Regions from separate parts of the Viridibacillus sp. NPDC096237 genome, predicted to be linked through region 2. Evidence: riboswitches for the same ligand, from Rfam matches in the RefSeq annotation. Region 2 holds a riboswitch; each other region holds the start of a gene.

Region 1 (3,158 bases), on a different contig from region 2:
CGTCATAATAATCTTCTAGATTAAAGCCCATTACTTCACGGATTTCATGCGGGTCAAATAAATACCAATCTTCACGTGCTTCAACAGCCTCCATGAAGATATCCGGTAAGCTAACGCCTGTGAAAATATCATGTGCGCGCATACGCTCATCCCCGTTATTTAATTTCAAATCAAGGAATGGGAAAATATCTTTATGCCAAATATCCAGGTAAATCGCAATCGCACCTTGACGTTGACCTAGTTGATCTACTGATACGGCTGTATTATTTAATTGTTTAATCCAAGGAACAACTCCGCTTGATGCCCCTTTGAAACCACGGATAGATGAGCCACGGCTACGTACTTTCCCCATATAAACACCAATACCACCGCCAAATTTCGAAAGTGTCGCAACATCAGTGTTTGAATCATAAATACTTTGTAAACTGTCATCAACTGTATCGATAAAGCAGCTTGATAATTGACCATGGGTTTTACCAGCATTTGATAGTGTAGGTGTTGCAGTTGTCATATATAAATTACTCATCGCCCAATAAGATTCTTTAATTTTTGCAAGACGATTTGTTTTTTCATTTTGCATAAGTGTCATTGCAATAATCATCCAACGCTCTTGTGGCAATTCAATTGGTGTTTTGTTATAATCACATGTTACATAACGGTCTAACAACGTTTTTAAGCCGATATATGTAAAAATTTCATCTCGTTTAGGTTCAAGCATTAAGCCGATTTCTTCAAGCTCCTGGTTTGTATATGATTCTGTTAAAGCTGGATCATATAAACCTTTTTCAACAAGCTTTTCAACTTGTTTAGCAAATGCTGTGTATACTTGACTAACTTCTAGCTGACGTACCACAGACGCTTCTCTATAAACGCCTGCTAATAATAAACGAGCTGCAACGAAAGTCCAATATGTATCCTCTTCATCTAAATAGCTTAATGCTTCTAGGCTCATCGCCTTTGTCCATTCAGCATCAGTACCTTCTGGATTCTTTTCTTCCCAACGTTCAGCTTTTCGAATTAGCAGACTGATTTCTTCTCTTCCGAACTCTTCCTCTAAGCGGGATAATAATGTTGCTCTTTCATATGTCATTAATTGGATCATTTTGTCGTCTCCTTTTTTACAAATATAAAAGCGATGAATCTGCCTTCTTCGGCAGAGCCATCGCTCTAAGTTTTAAAATTGGAAACAGTTGAAATCACAACAAAAAAATACTTTTGTAATCAAAAGTAATTTGTTCAATGCAAAGTCTCTCGCTTCCACTTCTCAACCCCCGAAGAAAGTGTCGTCATGCGAAAAAGGCAGGTCTACTGGCTCATGCATCATCCGACTGTCATCCTTCCCAAGCATTGCTCAGTGGTTAATTAACAGTCGTCCGCATTCACAGTTGCGGGGACAGCTTCGGTTTCTATACCGAATTCCCTTTTAAACCGTATATGGTACCTTTTTTCGCTCACATACTATATATTGTGTTCTATTGATTAATCTAATCTAACATATTGTGTTCCTATCATACAAGTAGAAATTCTTAATTAAAGTAAATGAAAGCAAAAGACCTACAAAAAATGTTTTAAATTTTCCTATATAAACTATTTTGATTTTACAAAACAGGAGAAAGGAATTGTTTTTATATAATAGAATATTAAAAAACTACCCAAAGTCGTATTTTGGGTAGCCAAAGTTCTTTTTCAAAGAAATTAGTCGTCTTCGTAATCTTTTTCGAAGTCTAGAATGGCACCAGTCATAGCATCAATTTCTAATTCATATTCATACATACCATCTTTTACTTCAATTTCATAAACGCCATCTTCTTCATCTAATTCTATTTTAGTAATTGTACCTTTTGCTTTTGTTAAAGCAATTTGAGAAGCTTTTTGCTCACCGATGAAAGATGTTGTTGCTTTTGGTGTTTTTGTTATTCTTTCCTTATCTGATATTGTAGCTTTCCCAGTTACTGCATCTACATCAATTTCATATTCATATTCATTTGTTAAAATTTCAAATTCATATACGCCGTCTTCTTGGTCATATTTCGATTTTTTCACTGTACCATTAACACTTTGTAGAGCAATTTCTTTCGCTTTTGCAATACCTATTGCTTTGTTAATTGTTGTAGGTTTTGTCGTATTTCCAGTGCTTGGTTTAGTAGTTGTGATTACATCGTCTGATACTTCTGATTCTTTTTTTAGAATTTCACCTGTTTTTGCATCGATTTCAAACTCATATTCTGTAGCACCGTTAATAATCTCGATTTCGTATACGCCATCACTTTTATCTAATTTGGCTTTTTGTACAGTACCGCCAACATTATTTAGAGCTATTTTTTTTGCTTTTTCTAAACCGATTATTTTGCCAGTTACTACTTTTTTCGAGATTTTCTCTTTTTCTTTTTTCACAATTTTGCCTGAGTACGCATTGATATCAAACTCGTATTCATATTCTGCTCTAATGATTTCGATTTCGTAAATACCATCTTCTCTATCTAATTTTGCTTTTTTGACAGAGCCTTTAACCGATTTCAATGCTATTTCTTTCGCTTTTGCTAATCCAATTACCTGCTTCTCATTTACTGTATTAGATACTTTTGAGATTTCCATTTTCTTTTCTAGTAATTCTCCAGTTTTTGCATCTAACTTTAGTTCGTATTCTTTATTGTTTTTGCCCTGTACATCGATTTCATATACCTGTGTACCTTTTTCTTTATCCAATTCAACTTTATAAACTGTACCTTTTACATAACTAAGTGCCTTTTTTGAGACTTCTTCTGAAGATAAAATTTTACTTGCACTATTTTGAATACCTGCTGCTGCAACTACTCCTGTAACTGCAAGTGAACCTGTAAGCGCTATAGCTGTAATCATTTTTTTCATAATCAATTGCCTCCTCCTTGTTGATACTTATACTTTACACAATGAAAATGAAAGAATAAGGAGAACAAGATTAGAATTTGATGAGAAATTATTAATCCCACGTAGTCGAAATCACTTTTCCGGAAATAGCATGAATTTGAAATACTGCATCTTTGTCGTTCCCTTCAATCTCCACTAAATAATATCCGCCATCACTCGTATCGTAAAAAGAAACTTCATCGACAGTTCCATTTAGTTTTTTCTTAGCAATAGTAATCACTTGTTCTTTAGATAAGAGTGAAGACTCTTGC
Region 2 (3,158 bases):
CATTTTACTACGTCATCTAAAGACAAATGAAGTAATGGAATTTGCAAATACTCTTAATCAGACTTTGGCTTCTAAGAGGTTACCAATAGAAGATTCAATGCTTACATTTACAGTTAGCATGGGTATGGCTATGAACCGTAAAGGCGAAATAAATTCTTTCCACGAAATCTTCAAGCATGCTGACATGGCTTTATATAAAGCTAAAGAAAATGGGCGAAATCAGATTAGGCAGTACGAGTAAGCTATTATTAAAGTAATCACTGCTATATACCACATTTCAAAATAAGGTATACTTAAACTTCTAATTCAGAAATGAATCAGAAGTTTATTTTAATAGATTGTATTATCTCTTTTAAAAGGAGTAAAAAGAATTATGGCAGAACTACGTAAAGATGTTTATAATAAAGCGTTTTTTTTACAATTTTGTGAGAAGGTTAAAAACGTATATCCAGCATTTGATGAACAGCTTTTCATGACTCTTTTACTTGATGAAGGGTGGGAACAACGAGAATTAAAGCAAAGGACTCGACATATTTCAATTACATTAAGAGCTACCTTACCTCCCTCTTATCCCGATGCTATTGTTGTTTTAAGTCAACTTGTTCCGGAATGTAAAGGTTTTGAATACTTTTTTTTCCCTGATTTTATAGAGGTATATGGTTTAACAGATTGGGAAACTTCAATTGAAGCATTGAAACTCTTTACACTTACCTCCAGTGCTGAATTCGCTGTGCGCCCATTTATCGAACAAGATCCAAAAAGAATGATGGCTATTATGGAAGAGTGGTCTACTGATGAAAATGAGCATGTTCGTAGGCTAGCGAGTGAAGGGTGTCGTCCTCGACTTCCTTGGGCACCAGCTTTAACGATGTTTAAAATAGACCCTGCCCCAATTATCCGAATTTTAGAATTATTAAAGGCAGATGATAGCGAATATGTCCGGAAAAGTGTTGCAAATAATTTAAATGATATAACAAAAGATCATCCTGAATTAGTGAAATCTCTCGGCAAAAGTTGGCTTGGACAAAACCCTAAAACGGATTGGATTATCAAACATGCCTGTAGAACACTTCTTAGACAAGCAGATCCAACTACACTTGCCTTATTCGGGTTCGATCATGCCCCTACTGTTGAATTAAAAGATTTTAATCTATCAACAAATCAAATAGCGATAGGAGATGCCTTTAAATTTAAATTTACCTTTGCTAATCCAACTACAGATGCCACAAAACTTCGAATAGAGTACGGTATTGACTTTATGAAAGCTAATGGCATAACACGTAGAAAGCTCTTTAAGATAACTGAAAATACGTATCTACATGGCGAACATACTTATACTAGAAGTCATTCCTTTAAACAGCTATCTACTAGAAAACACTATGTCGGTAAACATCGAATAGCAATCGTTATAAACGGTGTGGAAATGGCTGGGATTGATTTTCTATTGAAAGAAGAAGAAAAGCAGACAATTTCAGGGGTTGTAAATAATATATAAATAACCTTTTGTTATTGGGGATGGTTTAATTTATATACTTATACCTAAAAAAATGTTTTTCTATAAAGTTAAAAAGCTTCAGATTCTTTATGAATCCGAAGCTTTTTCATTTAAACATTACTTCACTTTAATACTTAATTTGTAGCTTCTATTTCCTGCTTGATCTTTCGCATAAATTGATAAAGTTGATTTAGCTTTATGTTTTTTGATTTTCACACAGAAATTACCTTTACCCGTTGCGTTAGCAGTACTAATTTTTTTATGTTTACTGTTGTAAATTGTAATGGTTGCTCTTGCCTCAGTTTTACCAGTTACTTTTGTAGTTTTCGATGCGATTTTAGATGCTTTTGGTTTTTTCGGCGCTATTTTATCTTTAACAATAACGGGTTTTGATATGCCTTTATTCCCTGCTGTCCTGGCTTGTGCCTCAGTTTACTTTATGGACCTTCCCGTTTAAAACAGTGGTATTCCCTTATTTCATTAGCATTTACAGCTGCGGATACAGCTTCGGTACTTCACCGGATTCCCTTTTATGTATGTACTTACACCTAATTCTGGCATAAAATATTCACTTAATATAAACCTATCATAATATTTAAAATTAATCTATCCGTTTTTAATTAGTATTTGATATATAATCCATCTCACATCAAATACTTACATTATCAAATAAAATAATACATTTTTCCGGCTCGAAAAAATAGTATTTATATATGGTTCTATCACTCAATAAATAACATTATATTAAAAAATATGATATTATTGAAAAATAACACTATTTTAAAAAAGGAGAGATTTGATGGATAGTTCAGTACTTTTATTTATTTGCTTTTCTTTAATATTATTAGGTACGATTTCTTTTATGCTGTTTGTGAGAAGGATCATTATTAATACAACTCCAAAGGATGAATCCACAGAACTAAATGAAAAATTGGATAAGATTATTATGCTATTGGAAAAGCAATCTAAATAATTGTTATTCATTATCAAGAAAACGAGCTGCTGAACTTATATAAAACTTGGCTCGTTTTATTCGACATGATGTGTGACATATATTATTGCAGGTCGTTTTCTAAAGCTACAATTTGCCCTATTGTTTCTAACAATTGGTCTCGTGCTATGAAGTCAAATCCAGTAGCAGGTCTTCATTTACAATCTGTTGCAAATTCCCCTCTAACACCTGATCTTTCAGCTTAGTTATTGATTCTATTCTTTTCCGTATCAAAACCTTGTTTGCTCTTTTCTTTAATCTTGTTCCTGACCTGTGAAGGGGGCGTCTCTAAGCTGGAAAATTGACTTTTGAGACAGCCCCCATTCTTTTATAAGTGTTGTTTCAGTCCTTGTAAAGTGCGAAACATTTTAGTGTAATACTCTAATGAGTTCAAATCTGTTCCTGCTGAGTTGTTTAATAATCCCATAAGATCTTTTGCATTGGAATCATTCTTTTCTGTGCCTTTAGATGTTTTTTCACTTTTAGATATTTCTTTCTGATCTTCATTTTTTACATCTTTTGTTTCTGAAATTAAAATAGTTTTTCCATCAGATTTCACTATATAGTGCCTGATATATCCATTTTCCCTTCGAACTTCTAAATTGCCTTTATCTTCTTTACTTTTTTTATCATCTAGGAAAAGATCTTGAGGCAAATTGTTATTTGTTTGTT
Region 3 (3,158 bases), on a different contig from region 2:
ACACCCATCATCGCCAATATGGCCCCTAGCATGCTGAAGACTGGTAATGTATATATACCTAAAATAGGGGTCGAAATGCCGAAAAAGAGCGTCACCACAGCACCTACTGAGGCACCGGATGACACTCCTAACGTATACGGATCGGCGAGTGGATTTTTCAGCAATCCTTGGAAAGCCGCACCAGCGATTGCTAGTGAAGCACCTACTAATCCTGCAAGCACAACACGCGGCATTCGTATTTTCCACAAAATATTCGTCGCTGTTGGATCCGCTGCCGTGTTCCATAACGTACTAATTGGTACTTTAACAGAACCAATTGATACACCTAACCAAATACTAACGATTAAAATCACAAAGGCTATGGTGTATCCTATAATGGTTTTCTTCACTCAAAAGCCTCTGGATATACTGCTTTTGCAATGACCTCTAATCCTTCAGCAAGACGAGGACCTGTACGGCTTGTTAAGTTCGCATCAACTTGAACAACTTCATCATTTTTAACAGCTGTGATACTATCGAATCCTTGGCGTTTTTTCACTTTCTCGACAATATTTTTTAGGTTGTATTTCACAATAATTGTATCTGGATTACGTTTCACAATTTCTTCAGGGTCAATTTGGAACCAACCTGTTTGATCTGCTGTGACGTTTTTAATATTAGCTAGATCAAACAATTCTTGCATAAATGTATCTTTACCTGCAGTGTAAATATTAGGTTCATCTGATGTTTCGACGAATGCTGATTTTTGTTTTACATCTTTCACTTTTGCTTGTACTTCTTTTACTTTTGCTTTCATATCATCAGTAATCTTCTTAGCCTCATCCGCTTTACCAGTAATGTGGCCAATTTGTTCAATTGTTGAATATGTTTCATCAAAATTCTTAGCGTTTTTTACAACGAAAACTTTTAAACCAGCATCACGTAATTGTTGAAGACCTGCTTCAGAAGTACCTAAAAGTGTTTCGTGTGCAAAAACAACTTCTGGATTTAAGCTAATAATTTTCTCGGCGTTAAATTCCATCTCACCGATTTTTTCTTTTTTCGTTGCCGCTTTAGGATAATCATCATTATCCGATACAGCAGTAATTTCTTTTTCTAATCCTAACGCGAAAAGAATTTCTGTGTTACTTGGTACCAAAGTAATAATGCTCTTTGGTGCTTCTGTAAATTTCACATCATTGCCAAGTGCATCAGTCTCTGTTAATGGATACCCTGCTACCTGTTGCTCTGTCGCTGGCTCACTATTTTCCTTTTTCTTTGTATCCTCCGTTTGGCCACAGCCTACTAACACGCCTAGTGCTAAAACGAACACTAAACAAAATTGCCATATTCTCTTCATTTACTTTTCCTCCTTTTTCATAAAAAAAATCCCTCGTTTTACGACGAGAGATACGATGACAGTGGATATATACATAGCAGTACTGATACTGCACTTTTACTGACACCATTTCTATCCGCGTAGTTCTAATTGGTAGTCTCCATGTTGGTAGGTCTCCTGGCTCGTGATCACAGCTTACCGCGCCTTCCCAAAGCGCTAGGCTTCAGTGACAGATTACGACTTGCTCACACTTACAGTGGCGGGACCGCGTCGGATTTCCACCGACTTCCCTTTTCTCTTTACATAATCTAAGTAAAGAACCAGCATGTATCACAATATACAATTTTTTATTACATCGTGTTCAATTATACAGAAAATTAAATACTTGTCCAAGTTGTTTCAAATAGGGGTGGTAGAATTATGAGAACTACCTACTTGAAGTTTTCTATTATTTTCGTTTTTATTATTTATTTTAAAAGTAAAAATGAATTGAATGATTTTAGCTATTTTATCCTTAATTTGAGCAATTTCATTTCATTTTTCTCCTTAATCTGTCTTTATTTAATCAAAAAGACTATTCTTCACTGAAATAGTGAGGAATAGTCTAATTTGTAAGCGTCCATTAAACCCTACAGCAATTTCTGCAGAAGAAGATAGATGGGGCTCCTTCAGTAATTACATTTTTTCAGGTGCTGATACGCCAATTAGTTTTAGTGCATTGGCGATTGTTGTACGAACTGCTGTGATTAGAGCTAAACGAGCTGCTGAGCGCTCTTTGTTGTCAGCATCTAATACTTTTTCAGCATTGTAGAAGCTGTGGAAAGTTGCTGCTAGTTCTTGAATGTAGTTAGTAATACGGTGTGGTGTACGATTCTTTGCAGCATCCGCAACAACTTGTGGGAAGTCCCCTACTTTTTTCAAGACATCAATTTCTTTCTCTGCATTAAGAAGATTTAAATGTTCTTCAGAAGCAGCTAAACCTTGTTCTTTTGCTTGGCGTAAAATTGAAGAAATACGAGCATGTGCATATTGTGCATAGTATACAGGGTTTTCGTTTGATTGCTTAACAGCTAAGTCAAGGTCAAAGTCCATATGAGAATCACCAGCACGCATTGCAAAGTTGTAACGAACTGCGTCTAAACCTACTTCTTCAACAAGCTCACGTAAAGTAACCGCGTTACCTGTACGTTTACTCATTTTCACTTTTTCGCCGTCTTTCATTAAGTTCACCATTTGGATGATCTCAACTTCTAACGTATCTCGATCATACCCAAGTGCTTCGATTGCAGCTTTCATACGCGGGATATAACCATGGTGGTCAGCTCCCCAGATGTTGATTAGCTTAGTAAAACCACGTTGGATTTTATCTTCATGGTACGAAATATCAGGTGTTAAATATGTGTATGAGCCATCATTCTTTATAAGTACTCGATCTTTGTCATCACCAAATGTAGTAGAGCGGAACCAAGTAGCGCCTTCTTCTTCAAATACATGACCATTTGCACGTAATTTTTCTAGAGCAGTTTCAACTTTACCTGATTTATAAAGTGATGTCTCAGAATACCAAACGTCAAAGTCTACACGGAAGTTTGCTAAATCATTTTGTAATTTACCAAGTTCCAATTTCAAACCATGTTCACGGAAAAATTCAAAGCGGTCTTCATCTGGTTTACTTAGGATAGAGTCACCAAACTCAGTAGCTAGTTTACCTGCGATATCAATAATATCTTGTCCATGATAACCATCTTCAGGCATAGTAGCTTCTAAGCCTAAAGATTGTTTGTAGCGCGCTTCTAAAGATGCTGCTAAGTTATTGATTTGATTCCCCGCATCATTGATG
Region 4 (3,158 bases), on a different contig from region 2:
TGATTTGGTGTATACTCCATCGTCCCTTTTTCTCCAACTACTTCTGCTAAAGTCATCATTTGTTTTGGTGTAAATCGTTTATTCGCAACACCGGGGCTGACTGCTAATTCGAATATAGATTCCATTTCTTGTTGTACATAAGTAGCCTGTGTTGCCACTTGCTGATCAGTTACACGTGATAATGCATCCAACGCCATTTCAAAAGAGCCAATAGTAGGTTTTGATTCAACTTTTACAACTGACAATTGCTGAGCTTTTACTAAAGCAGGTACGCTATCAATATTTTGACTTCGCTGAATGCCAGTTTCTTGGTCCATTGCCCAAGGCTCAGCTTCTTCTTTCAATCGTTGATGTGGTTTTAATGGTTGTTGTTCAGCATTCAATGTGTACTTCCTTTGATAACCACGGGGTGTAATCATTTTATTGTCATACAAAAATGTTGATGAATTACCGATGACAACTGTCGTTAACATACCAATATCATGATTCAACATATCTTTTAAATTCGTAATGATGATGTTTTGGCGATCACGATAGGCGCTTTTAACTAGCCCTACAGGTGTCTCTGGTGAACGATATTGTAGTAAAATACGCTGAGTTTCAACAATTTGGCGTGTACGGCGACCACTACGTGGATTATAAAGAGCGATTACAAAATCCGCCATTGCCGCAGCTTCCACTCGTTTTGCAATTAAGTCCCAAGGTGTTAAGTGGTCACTTAAACTGATCGTACATGAATCATGCATAACTGGTGCGCCTAGTAAAGAGGCACATGAATTTATTGCAGAAATACCAGGAATAACTTCAATTTCAACACCCGTTGCCTCAGTCCATCCTTTTTCTATTAGCACTTCATAAACTAGACCAGCCATTCCATAAACACCAGAGTCTCCACTTGAAATGACCGCAACTTTTTTACCATTTTCAGCTTGTCTTACAGCTTCTTGCGCTCGTGATACTTCTTCAGTCATACCTGTACTGATGACAGCGGTATTACTATCGATTAAATCTTGAATGAGTTCTACGTAGGTTTTATAACCGATAATGAAATCACTTTCTTGCAGTGCTTCTACTGCCCTTGTTGTAATATGTTTAAAATCCCCTGGACCAAAACCAACTACATAAAGTTTGCCAAGTTGTGACATTCAAGCATCTCCTTTTCGTAACATCTATCTATTTTTCGAAATCCCTTTAATCGCTCCTGATATCGGGTTTTTCGTCATATTGCCATTAATCGTTTGATAGACGACATGTGGTGCAACTTGCTGGTCGATACAGTCACGTACAATTTGACGACCAATTTCAGGAGATTCTGCTTTATACCAAGTACCTTGTGGATATGCAATAACGACACAAGCATCTTTACAACGACCATTACAGCGAGTTCGAGTTGTATGTATTTGTTCATCAATTCCAAGTCTAGAGATCTCATCTCTTACTGCCAGTGTAACTTCTTCACCGCCCTTTTTTAAACAGCTACTGCCGTTACAAATGAGCAAATGGCTTTTCATACTTTCTAAATTCCAAGTTGTCATAGTGATCCTCCCAAATGGTGTTCATCTTTTCTTATGAAAAAACTATGGAAATAGGGTAAATTGGCAGCTAGTTAACTATTTTGTTAAATAAAAAAACCTTAATTCAAGGAATTAAGGTTTAAAAACTAGATTATTCAGACAACACACAAAAATAAATAAGCGTCATCTACTGTAGCCTTCACCTTTCCCTCCGAAAAGTATCGTTCATAATTATAAAAGCAGGTTTCCTGGCTTACGCGTCACTTTACTTTGATCTCTTCCCAGTATTTCACCAGTGAGGATTATCATTTCATCAGCGTTACAGTAGCGGGGGCTGCATCGGATTCGAACCGATTTCCCTATTATCCAACTTGCTCTATGTTCTAAACATGTTGGCACTTTTAAATTTGTTATTCAATTGTATTATTCAGTAAATTCTAAAGCTGTATTTATCATATACTAAATTTTGTTAGATTCAAATAGATTTTTTAAGAATTAATATCTTGACATAATATTAAATAAACATTTTCATCAAAATATTGTTGTTGAAAACAGCTTCTGCAACGTTTTTACTTCAATTTAATTTATTTAGTTTTTCAAAAAAAATCTAGTAGAAAGAAAATTCTCATGATACACTATATTCTGAAATCTAATAATTCAATAAACTTCATGGTGTTAAATTAGCGTTTAACTTAAAAGGGAAGTCGGTGTTAATCCGGCGCGGTCCCGCCACTGTGTTGAGGAGTTTTGCTACGTTATGTCACTGTCTAATGATGGGAAGGCAGTAGTGAAATGATGATTCTAAGCCAGGAGACCTACCATGAAGTGAGGAAATGTTTCAACCTACGAGGATGGGTGTGAAAGTGAGTAAGTCTTATTTACTGATGACTATTCCTTCACGCACTTCTTTCTATGAAAGAGGTGCTTTTTTATGACAAATGGCTTATGCCCTATCCAGAGAGGTATTTCATAGGAGGTGTTATTTTTCAACTAATAAGTCGCCTGTAACAATACATACACAAAAGGGAGATTAACATGAATAAGCTAAAATCAATCTTTAATTGTAAAATGATTTACTTTTTAGTATTTGTCATGATTGTTCCAAAGCAAGCATTTGCCATGCACATTATGGAGGGGTTCTTACCTCTTGAATGGGCTATCTTCTGGTGGGCGGTAACGATTCCGTTTTTGATTATTGGATTTCGTTCAATTCGTAAAACAATTAAAGAAAATCCAGATACAAAAATGATGCTCGGTCTATCAGGGGCATTTGCTTTTGTATTATCTGCACTAAAAATCCCATCTGTAACTGGTAGTTGTTCTCACCCTACTGGGGTTGGTTTAGGAACTGTTTTATTTGGACCATTTGCAATGAGTATTGTAGGTTTTATCGTTCTATTATTTCAATCACTTTTATTAGCACATGGCGGCTTAACAACTTTAGGAGCCAATGCATTTTCTATGGCTGTTGTTGGTCCACTAATTGCATACGGTATTTATAAAGGGGCAACTAAAGCTGGATTATCTTTTGCATTTGCAGTATTTTTGGCTGCTGCTTTAGGCGATCTTGGTACTTATATTGTCACTTCTATTCAATTAGCACTTGCATTTCCTTCTGAAGTTGGTGGATTCTTTGCGTCGTTC

Evidence for each region. Region 2 has a riboswitch for cobalamin ahead of ACQKMD_RS18395 (Ig-like domain-containing protein). Riboswitches for the same ligand answer to the same signal wherever they lie in the genome.
Region 1: another riboswitch for cobalamin. It lies ahead of ACQKMD_RS16915 (ribonucleoside-diphosphate reductase subunit alpha); the one in region 2 lies ahead of ACQKMD_RS18395 (Ig-like domain-containing protein).
Region 3: another riboswitch for cobalamin. It lies ahead of ACQKMD_RS03390 (ABC transporter substrate-binding protein); the one in region 2 lies ahead of ACQKMD_RS18395 (Ig-like domain-containing protein).
Region 4: another riboswitch for cobalamin. It lies ahead of ACQKMD_RS13930 ((2Fe-2S) ferredoxin domain-containing protein); the one in region 2 lies ahead of ACQKMD_RS18395 (Ig-like domain-containing protein).

The regions. Positions count from the first base shown of each region.
Region 1 is NZ_JBNNTI010000036.1:14,225-17,382, reverse strand. It holds gene ACQKMD_RS16915 (ribonucleoside-diphosphate reductase subunit alpha) at 1-1,141, opposite strand, end outside; cobalamin riboswitch at 1,282-1,460, opposite strand; gene ACQKMD_RS16910 (PepSY domain-containing protein) at 1,696-2,868, opposite strand; gene ACQKMD_RS16905 (PepSY domain-containing protein) at 2,960-3,158, opposite strand, start outside.
Region 2 is NZ_JBNNTI010000045.1:23,796-26,953, forward strand. It holds gene ACQKMD_RS18385 (GGDEF domain-containing protein) at 1-241, shown strand, start outside; gene ACQKMD_RS18390 (DNA alkylation repair protein) at 374-1,495, shown strand; gene ACQKMD_RS18395 (Ig-like domain-containing protein) at 1,613-1,891, opposite strand; cobalamin riboswitch at 1,889-2,066, opposite strand; gene ACQKMD_RS18400 (DUF4083 family protein) at 2,295-2,468, shown strand; gene ACQKMD_RS18405 (hypothetical protein) at 2,815-3,158, opposite strand, start outside.
Region 3 is NZ_JBNNTI010000002.1:109,061-112,218, forward strand. It holds gene ACQKMD_RS03385 (FecCD family ABC transporter permease) at 1-389, opposite strand, end outside; gene ACQKMD_RS03390 (ABC transporter substrate-binding protein) at 386-1,339, opposite strand; cobalamin riboswitch at 1,469-1,658, opposite strand; gene argS (arginine--tRNA ligase) at 1,994-3,158, opposite strand, start outside.
Region 4 is NZ_JBNNTI010000024.1:57,241-60,398, forward strand. It holds gene cobJ (precorrin-3B C(17)-methyltransferase) at 1-1,145, opposite strand, end outside; gene ACQKMD_RS13930 ((2Fe-2S) ferredoxin domain-containing protein) at 1,170-1,535, opposite strand; cobalamin riboswitch at 1,736-1,932, opposite strand; cobalamin riboswitch at 2,168-2,351, shown strand; gene ACQKMD_RS13935 (energy-coupling factor ABC transporter permease) at 2,550-3,158, shown strand, end outside.